3 regions of the Desulforamulus aquiferis genome follow, and region 2 is predicted to be linked to each of the others. Evidence: riboswitches for the same ligand, from Rfam matches in the RefSeq annotation. Region 2 holds a riboswitch; each other region holds the start of a gene.
What was found. A riboswitch is a leader RNA that binds a small molecule or an ion and turns the genes downstream of it on or off. The one in region 2 is predicted to bind cyclic di-AMP.
Positions count from the first base shown of each region.

Region 1: it holds a riboswitch for cyclic di-AMP, as region 2 does, so the genes downstream of both, P6N53_RS14560 (potassium channel family protein) here and P6N53_RS12625 (CAP domain-containing protein) in region 2, are expected to answer to the same signal.
Region 3: it holds a riboswitch for cyclic di-AMP, as region 2 does, so the genes downstream of both, P6N53_RS07250 (potassium/proton antiporter) here and P6N53_RS12625 (CAP domain-containing protein) in region 2, are expected to answer to the same signal.

Region 1 is NZ_JARPTC010000021.1:176,104-179,384, forward strand. It holds gene P6N53_RS14550 (mannose-1-phosphate guanyltransferase) at 1-475, shown strand, start outside; gene P6N53_RS14555 (alanyl-tRNA editing protein) at 562-1,773, shown strand; cyclic di-AMP (ydaO/yuaA leader) riboswitch at 1,869-1,993, shown strand; gene P6N53_RS14560 (potassium channel family protein) at 2,075-2,728, shown strand; gene P6N53_RS14565 (TrkH family potassium uptake protein) at 2,750-3,281, shown strand, end outside.
Region 2 is NZ_JARPTC010000019.1:58,832-62,112, reverse strand. It holds gene P6N53_RS12630 (chymotrypsin family serine protease) at 48-1,055, shown strand; cyclic di-AMP (ydaO/yuaA leader) riboswitch at 1,270-1,398, shown strand; gene P6N53_RS12625 (CAP domain-containing protein) at 1,400-2,371, shown strand; gene P6N53_RS18820 (DUF3794 and LysM peptidoglycan-binding domain-containing protein) at 2,572-3,281, shown strand, end outside.
Region 3 is NZ_JARPTC010000009.1:108,623-111,903, reverse strand. It holds gene P6N53_RS07250 (potassium/proton antiporter) at 1-1,384, opposite strand, end outside; cyclic di-AMP (ydaO/yuaA leader) riboswitch at 1,470-1,593, opposite strand; gene P6N53_RS07245 (helix-turn-helix domain-containing protein) at 1,781-2,044, shown strand; gene P6N53_RS07240 (hypothetical protein) at 2,351-2,533, shown strand; gene P6N53_RS07235 (hypothetical protein) at 2,556-3,008, opposite strand; gene P6N53_RS07230 (LysR family transcriptional regulator) at 3,237-3,281, shown strand, end outside.

The DNA of each region.
Region 1 (3,281 bases), on a different contig from region 2:
AGATGAATTGGCAGAGCGGTACAAGGGAAGGGTGGTAAGAACCAAGACATCTCAACAAGATCTGTTAGATAAAATTCTGAGTCATAGTAACCAGGTTGGTGAACCTGTACATCATCAAATGATGAATTTTGATGCCCTTTCAGCTCTAATCCGAGTATTAGATTTTTGTGCCAGGGAGGGCGTTGCTTTATCAGAATTATTGTCGGAAATACCTGAGTTTTATCTGCAGAAGAAAGAGGTTGAAGTGCCGTGGGAAGCTAAAGGCCGTGTGATAAGGAGACTTATTGAAGAACAGGCGGATAAAATGGAATTGCTGGACGGGGTAAAAGTGTATCACCCCCATGGCTGGGCGTTGGTGCTACCGGATCCAGAGGAGCCAATTTGTCGAGTTTTCACTGAGGGTATATCCATGGAGGTTGCAGAGGAATTAACAGACCTATATGCCCAAAAAATCAATCAAATAGCCAGAGCCTGACCTTTTGGTTAGGCTCTTTGCCTTATTTGAAAGGGAAAATCGTATCATTGTCGAATAGATAAGTGAATTATCCAGGAAGAGAGGGGTTGTATTTCTTGCGGGGGCTTTATCAAGATGATCCCTATTTGTTGCAGTTTAGGTCTAAAGTTACAGGAAGCATTGCTGAGGAAGAAAAGACCGGAATCTTAATCGAAAATACTGTGTTTTACCCAGAGGGTGGTGGTCAACCATCGGATCAAGGAAATTTGGTCTGTGCTCGTCGATCCTACGAGGTATTACATGTTGAAGAAAGAAATGGCCAAATTATCCACTGGATTGCCGGTACAGCCATGCCTTCTTTGGGAACTGAGGTATTAATGACGGTAGATGCGGAAAGACGCAGGGATCATATGCAGCAGCATCATGGCCAACATATTATTTCTGCTATTTTTGAGCAGCAGTATGGCTTTGAAACAATTGGCTTTCATTTAGGACAAGAAACTTGTACCATTGATCTAAAAACCTCGAATCTATCGCCAGAGCTTTTAAAAGAGGCGGAGATAGAGGCTAACAACATAGTTATGGAAAATTTACCAGTAAAGACCGAGTATTACCGAAGAGATCAGCTAGCCCCGGAGCTGATGGCAAAGCTTCCTTCGGAACAGACGGAAGTCCGCCTCGTTATTATACCCGGTATAGATGAAAATGCCTGCTGTGGTACTCACCCTAGATATACCGGTGAGGTTGGACCCATAAAACTACTGAAGACTGAAAAGGTGAGGACTCATGTGAGACTCCACTTCATATGCGGCCTAAGGGCGGTCATTTGGATGCAAGGGACAGCAAACCTGCTGAAAGATTTAGAAGATGCCGTTGGTGCAGCGGGAAGCGAGGCTGTCACAAGAATAAACAAACGGGAGCAGGAAATTAAACAGTTCCAAAGGGAGCGCAAAGAGCTATTAAAATTCAAATATCAAGCTATTGCCGGAGAACTAAGGAATAAAGCCCAAAGGATAAATGACGTTACATTAATAATTCAGCATATTGATGATGCAGATATGGATATGCTTCGAGGATTAGCTTGTTCCTTGAATCTAGAGAACCAGGTGACGATATTAGCCGGAGGCCAGGGACCTTTTAATGTCGTTTTCGCCTGCGGTCAAAGTACTCCCGTTCCGGCCAGCAAATTGGCAGAACATATTTGGCCTTTACTAAAGGGAAAGGGTGGCGGAAGCTCCGGTTTTGTTCAGGGGGCGGCACAGGAACTGCCCCTTGACCGGCTTACGGAAGAAGTAATACATTTAATAAAGAATAGTTAAATTAGGATAGGGCCTTTAGCTTAAGTATTTATCAAATATTATAAAAAAAAGATGTACAACTTTAAACAATAGGAGTAATATTTACTTGTAACAACTAAAAATTAGCGCTGAATTCATTTGAAGCGGGGGAACCACTTTTTTGGGGTGAATCCATATTTGGTAGGGTTAAGCTTCAACCCGAATCCGTCAGCTAACCTCGTAAGCGTAGAAGTGCTGTTCCATATTATTAATGGGATTTCTTTGCAATGCATAAACTAACGGCACATGTGTCGTTAGTTTTTTTATGAGAAGGAGATTGTAAATGAAACAATTTGCAATTATTGGATTAGGTAGATTTGGCACAAGTGTTGCTACAACCTTAATAAATATGGGTTATGAGGTTCTAGGAATTGATGTTAATGAAGAAAGAGTTAACGAATTAGGGGATAAGTTAACACAAGCGGTGAAGGTTGATGCTATAGATGAACCTGTTTTAAAAGCCCTTGGCATTAGAAATTTTGATGTGGTAGTCGTTGCCATAGGAAAGAATATCCAAGCAAACATACTAGTCTCAGTAATGCTAAAAGAAATGGGTGTAAACAAGGTAGTAGCTAAGGCACAGACTGATTTGCATGGTAAAGTGCTAGAGCGTGTAGGGGTGGATAAAGTAGTATACCCTGAACGGGATATGGGTATAAAAGTCGCCCAGGCCCTTGTTTCTAAGAACATAATGGATCAGATTGCGCTCTCCCCGGAGCATAGTTTGGTGGAGATGGCTGTGCCGCCTGATTTTATTAATAAATCCCTTGAGAAGTCAAATGCCCGACAAAAATATGGAGTAAGTATCTTAGCCATTCGCAGGGGAGTAGAGATCATTATTTCACCACACCCCAGTCAAGTAATGCTGGAGGGCGATATCCTGGTGGTTATTGGTAAGAATGAAAAGCTTCAAAAGTTTGAAACTATTGATATTTAGAAGCCCTTTGGAGGCAAAATGATGGCATTTTCAAAAAAAATCAACCCTCCCTTCCTCATCATTATTGGCTTTGCAATAATAATATTTTTGGGAACCCTTTTATTGTCATTACCTATAGCGTCGTCCACCGGTGAAAGCCTTGGATTTTTAGATTCGCTATTTACTGCAACTTCAGCTGTATGTGTAACTGGGCTGGTTGTTTTTGACACTGGTTCAGACTATACTTTGTTTGGTCAAATTATTATTATGATTTTAATTCAACTAGGCGGCTTGGGGTTTATGACCTTCGGGGTTACTACAGCAGTTCTATTAGGGAAAAAAATAGGTTTAAGAGAAAGGCTGTTAATTCAAGAATCAACTCATTCTATGTCAAATTCTGGATTAGTAAGACTAGCATTAAATATATTATTTATTTCCTTACTTTTTGAATCAATTGCTACATTGATTTTAACAATAAACTGGTATGAAGAAATGGGACCTTTGAAGTCATTTTATTATGCATTGTTTCATGCAGTGTCGGCATTTAACAATGCTGGTTTTGCACTATGGCCGG
Region 2 (3,281 bases):
AGTCCAGCATAAGATGGTCTAGGATTTTTTAGGGAGGGATTTCCTTTATGGATAAGTTTATCAAAACCCTGGACCGTGCCAGGTGGAAATTATTAAGCATGAGGAATGTGGTTGGAGTGGGAGTCGGTCACAAGCAGGTGGGAATGACCCGTACTGAGCAGCCGGCAATTATTGTTTTTGTCAAAAAGAAAGAGCCCATGGAAAACCTTTCCAGGGAGCAGCAAGTGCCATTTAAAATTAATGGACTGGAAACAGATGTTATTGAAATTGGCGAGGTAAGGCTGCTGGATGTGGATAGAAAGAAAGTAAGCAGGCCGGCTCAGCCGGGACTCAGTATTGGCCATTATCGGGTTAGTGCCGGGACCTTTGGAGCAGTTGTAAGGGATAGGAATAATGGGGAAAAACTAATTTTATCAAACAACCATATCCTGGCTAATGCTTCCAGTGGAAATGATGGGAGAGCCGCAATAGGAGATCCAGTTTTTCAACCTGGAGAGTATGACGGGGGAACTAAGGATAACCGCATAGCAACACTGGTTCGATATATACCTATGCAAAAGGGGGAAGCCCCTGCCACTTGTCCCATAGCTAACGGAGCAGCCAGGTTGGCTAATGTATTTGTGCATGCCATCAGACCCAGCTATGATTTAAAGTTTTTTAAACGGGGCGGCCCAGCTAATATTGTGGATTGCGCCGTTGCCCGCCCCATGAGTCCGGATTTAATTACCGAGGAGATCCTTGGACTGGGGCCAGTTAACGGAATTGCTGAGGCAAAACCGGGAATGCCGGTGGTTAAAAGTGGCCGCACGACCGGTATCACCAGGGGGAAGGTAACGGCTGTGGCAGTCACCCTGGACGTTAAACTTGATGATGAAAACTCAGCCCATTTTTCTGACCAGGTGATTACAGATATGAAATCCCAGGGGGGAGACAGTGGTTCCCTGGTGCTCACAGAGGGCAATAAAGCAGTAGGTCTTCTCTTTGCCGGTTCAGATAAGGTTACAGTTTTTAACCACATAAAAACAGTACTGGACAAATTAAACATAGACCTATAAAATATGCTTAAACCCCGGGACGTTGAGCCCGGGGTTTTTGTTTCATGGTAATGTATGGTATAGGTGTTTAATAGTGAGTAAAAAACCAGAAATTTCGACAATAACCTTATTCAGCATACATAATAAAATATTTACAGGGATTACGGGTTTTGTAAGATAACCCATTTTTTGTGTATAGTAAGGACAGGCTATTTAACCGGAATTTACCGGTATAGCTAATAACAAGCCGAATCCTAGACAACTGGGTACGGAGGAACCGATTCTGGGGTGAATCTTTTTCAAAAGTAGGGTTATCCTTGCCCGAACCCGTCAGCTAACTCCGGAGGCAAAAAGGAGAGAAAAGAATGTATTATCGGTTAAGAAAAGCACCTATGTTTTTGGCTACCTTGTTCCTGCTGGCAATTCTGTTGCCTCTAATGTCCCCTCAGCCTGCCCAGGCCGCTGCAGGAGACGAACTCAAAATGGTAGAGCAAATTAACCAGGCCAGAACCAAAGCAGGTCTTCCGGCATTAGTTTATGATGCTAATTTATCTGCCCAAGCTGCTAAAAATTTAAAATCTTATCAGTCAACTGGTCAAATTCCTGGGCAATCTATGCTATATCAGATTGCAGTAAACGGTGGCTATAGCTCCCTTGGACAAACAATGGTTAGCGGCGCAGACGTAAAAACCCTTGTTGATAAGCAACTAGCAAAGTATGCAAGTCAGTCCCTATTAAATAGCAAGTATAACAGCATAGGGTTAGTTATTACTGATACTAAAAATGGTTTGCTATGCGTACAGCTTCTAGCTGCCAAGAAAAATGTCCAGGTACAGCCGGCGCCTCAACCAGCGCCTAAGCCAACTCCACAGCCAACACCAACACCAACACCAACACCAACACCAACACCAGAGCCAGCGCCCCAGCCAGCCCCCTCTGAGTCTTTTATGACGGATCTTCAGAAGCAGGTGGTAGATTTGGTGAATGTAGAAAGGGCAAAGCAAGGATTAAAGCCCGTGGTGGCTAAACAGGATTTAACCCAGGTTGCACAGCTAAAAGCCCAGGACATGCTGCAGAAGAAATACTTTTCCCATACATCTCCTACTTATGGCTCACCCTTTGATATGATGAGAAAATATGGGATAAGCTATACTGCTGCAGGTGAAAATATCGCCATGGGACAGAGGACCGCTGAGCAGGTGATGAAGGATTGGATGAACAGCCCTGGACACAGGGCCAATATTCTAAACGCCAACTTTAATGAACTGGGTGTAGGGATTACCCAAAGTTACAATGGCTATGGTTATATCTGGGTACAAATGTTTGCCCGTAGGTAACGAGATATAAAGGACTAGATAACAAGGATAGACAAGCAAGCAATAGGAAAATGAAAAGAATTACCACAATAAGGTAGCAGGAGGATATATTTCCTCCTGTTTTTTTGCTTTTTCTTAAGGATTGACCACATTTTCAGCACATTTCTCCAGCCAATCCAATATATATATTAAGGAGATATTCTGAAAGGAGGCTACGATAAATGGCCATGAAGAAACTGTCTAAGTCGCGGTACCGCAAATCACGCACCTATGAAAGAGCCACAACCATGCCGCTGAGAACAGAGAAGCTCAGGGTGCAAGAGGTAGTCGCTGAAAATACTGAGCAGACCATAGTGCGTGGTACTATCTCTGTACCAGAAGCTAAGCCAGAGGTTGACAGGGTCCTTTCAACCTATGCAGTAGGAAGGCTTAAAAAAGTAAACATAATTCCCAACAAGGTAGTTGTTGAGGGCGTTTTAAAGCTGGAAGTTATGTACGAGGCCTTTAAGAAGGATCAGTCTGTTCACACCTTTCATGAGGAACTAGACTTTACCGACTTTGTTGATGTTCCAGGTGCCAGACCGGGCATGGAAGTTGAAGTTGACATTGTAGTAGAGGATGTGAGCCTGACCAGAGACCCCAAATGTGCCGATGATTGGGATGTTGCTGCGGTAATAATGGTTACTGTAAGGGTAACTGAGGAAGTTGAAGTTGACGCCTTGGTGGAATGTCCAGAAGGTTTTGAGTGTGAATCTGAAGTTATGACTTTGGAGCATGTTGTTGGTTCCCGGACAAAGCAGGTACTTATCGACCAGGAATTTGAACTACCCAGGGATAAACCCGATATTGAGAAGGTTCACAAGTGCATGTGTGATGTGGAAATAACCAACGCTAAAATAATTAGGAACAAAGTAATTATTGATGGCGAAGT
Region 3 (3,281 bases), on a different contig from region 2:
TTTGTCCGGATGGTGTTATTAATTCCCCGCCCCGAACAATTGCAGTAACCAGTACATCTTTAGGAAAGGTAATCTGCTCTAAATTTTTACCCGTTATACTCATCTTCTCATCAGCTTCACATTCAACAATTTCTGCATTTGCCTTTCCTATTGAAACCAGCTCTAAGGAATGGGGGGGCTCAACCTTTCTTGGTCCAAGCAAGTTAAGCTTTGCTGCAACAGTCGTGATGGTAGACCCCTGGATTAGGGCAGAGGTTAAAACAACAAAGAACACCACATTGAAAAATAATTGGCTGTTCTCTAACCCGGCTATCATGGGGAAGGTTGCCAAAACAATCGGCACTGCTCCCCTTAAACCTGCCCAGGACAGAAAGATTTTTTCCTTAAAGTCAAATCCCATTTTAATCAAGGATATAAAAACTGCGGCGGGGCGAGCAATTAATATTAGTATTACCGAAAGCATCAAGCCCTTTAGTACGACCTCCCCTGTAAATAATTGTGCGGGAAATGTCAATAGACCAAGGAGCATAAACATAAGGATCTGCATCATCCAGGCGAAGCCTTCATTAAACTTGAATATAGAGGATTGGTAGGTCAGCTCCGAATTTCCAATTAGCATCGCAGCCACATAAACCGCCAAAAAACCACTTGCTCCTATTAAGGCTGTTACACTGTAGGTCAATAGGGCTAATGAAACTGCAAAAACCGGGTATAAACCGCTGGATTCTAAATTTATGCCATTTATAGCTTTAAGGGCTAGTTTCCCTATGACCAGGCCCATTATTAACCCAACAATCATCTGCCAAAAAAACGAGCCAATCAACGTATAATAATTGACGGCATCTATTGAAATTAGATTAATGAAAGAGATTGTCAGGAACACCGCCATTGGATCGTTGGTTCCTGATTCTGCTTCTAGTGTTGCGGCAAGTCTCTCACGAATGTTTTGCCCTTTTAAAACAGCAAAAACCGCAGCAGCATCTGTAGAACCCACAATTGCCCCAAACACGAAGCCTTCAAACCAGGTTACCCCTAGTATCACCTTAGCGGCAACTGCAACTACTGTAGAGGTTATTAGAACTCCTACCGTGGCAAGGCTTATTGACGGAATTGCAACTGGCTTTACTGTGGACCATTTTGTATGCAGTCCACCTTCAAAAAGTATAATCACAAGTGCTAAGATTCCTATAATCTGAGCCTGCTTGACATTGTCAAAATATATGATCCCAAGCCCATCACTGCCGGTAATCATTCCCACAAGAATAAAAAGGATAAGTGCAGGTACACCCATACGAGTAGAAAATTTGGTTGCCAATACCCCAACAATTAAAAAAAGGGCTACAAGTAAAACAAAATAATCCGTGGTAACTACCGGACTTGTCATAACTGGCCAATTCCCCCTAACCGAAACTTATTATGCCTATCTGGCAATAAAAAAACCACAAAGTATTATGACCCTCTGATCATAATACTTGTGGCTTAATGCTTACGGAGTTAGCTGTCGGGTTAGGGATAGCTGCCCCTTTTCTTATTAGAAATTCACCCCTGGGAAGTGGTTCCCCCGCTTCTTAGAGAATTCAGCATGATTTTATTATATAAATTATATCACAATTATTACAAAATTAGAACATGCAATATCATTTATATAATAATGTTAAATCCCAGAATCTTAATCCATAATATGTCATAAGTTGCAACAATAATGCAATAATATTGCACCAGCAATGAAGTGTAATTGCAGTTAGTCCCCCCTATAATGAACGGAGGGGGTGGGCAAGTATTGCGTATACGAAAGAAGTTCCTACATAAATATAGAGAAATCGGAAGAAAAGTAGCCTATTACCGTAAACTTCGTGGGCTAACACAGGAAGAACTGGCGGAAAAAATTGATGTCAGTGTGAGTCATATCAGTAAAATTGAGGCTCCCCAGGCTAGTACATCTTTTTCCCTTGATATGTTGTTTCTTATTGCCGAAGGCTTAAAGGTTGATGTGGCAGCATTCTTTAACCCGATTGAAATAAGCAGTCCTTATTTAAGAAAGTAATTAGTTTATTGACTTATTATTTTTCGGGTTTTATAAATCTTTTATCGCTAGTATTTTAAATACCTGTAGACTTCAGTCCTGCAAATATCCTTTCATATCTAATTTCCTTTTGCTCAATTCATTTTAATAAAATGGTTATACAGCTAACTCTTGATTCTGCGAATTAAGGGTTTTTGATTTGCTTAGTTATTTAATATGTTGCATAAATATGGCAATTTAGTTGCATTATTCATGCAACATATGGTATTATATGGATGTATTTGTTGTTATTTGGCAAGCAATCTTATGGAATGGGTGTTTGGTATAATGAAGAAACCGAATATTTTAATACATTTAAAAGATAGTACCGGAAGGATAATGGGATACTCAAGGCTAATTTCAAAGAATACAAGCGACGAAGAAATAATGAAGCTTGCATTGTATATTATTTCTGAAGCACATGATTTAATGAAAGCTATAGACGAGGTTGAGTATAAGCTACTTGATTAACCTTTAAATTTCCTCGTGCTTATTAAGCCCTTCTTCTACTTGTAAATAGCACTTTCACATTTTCCAAACCGTTTTTTTCAAACTCCTTAGAGTACTTCTTCTCAAGCTCCAGGGACCTTCTGAAAAGAACTTCGGCTGACGGTTTTGCTGCCCTTGCCACCACTTCATTATTGGCATCCCGCCTGGCTAGATTAGATACTAACTGATCCCAAAATATATAATCATCATACTCATCTATAAAATCCAGAATTCCACTTTCTTCATACTCTCTGGTCTCATAATATTTATCAAGCTCACGGTCAAATTCGACCAGTTCCTCAAACCCGTAATCTTTACAGAAGGAGAAAATATAGCTCTGCAGCTCCTCATGTTCCTCACTTTCATTATCATACTTGGTGGAGTTGATTACCATATTTCCAGCATAAACCAGATCCAATAATGTCCTGAATTGCTTCTTGGTAAAGTTAATCTTCACATTACCACCCTCTTCTATATAGTACGATCGTTATTTAATATACTGAGTTTCTTTCTAAAATCCTCTAATATTTACTCTATTATATATATTTCGATTTTAAGGCATAAATCTTAAGTAGCTACTCGACAGCAGCTAGCTGGTCTCTTTACTTATTTGCTCATTCTTCTTAGCTTTTTCAGCAAAATAAATTTCGTGATATACTTACCAAAATAAACTGGAGGAACAAAGATGACTTTACAGCAATTAAAATATATTATTGAAATCGTTAACTGC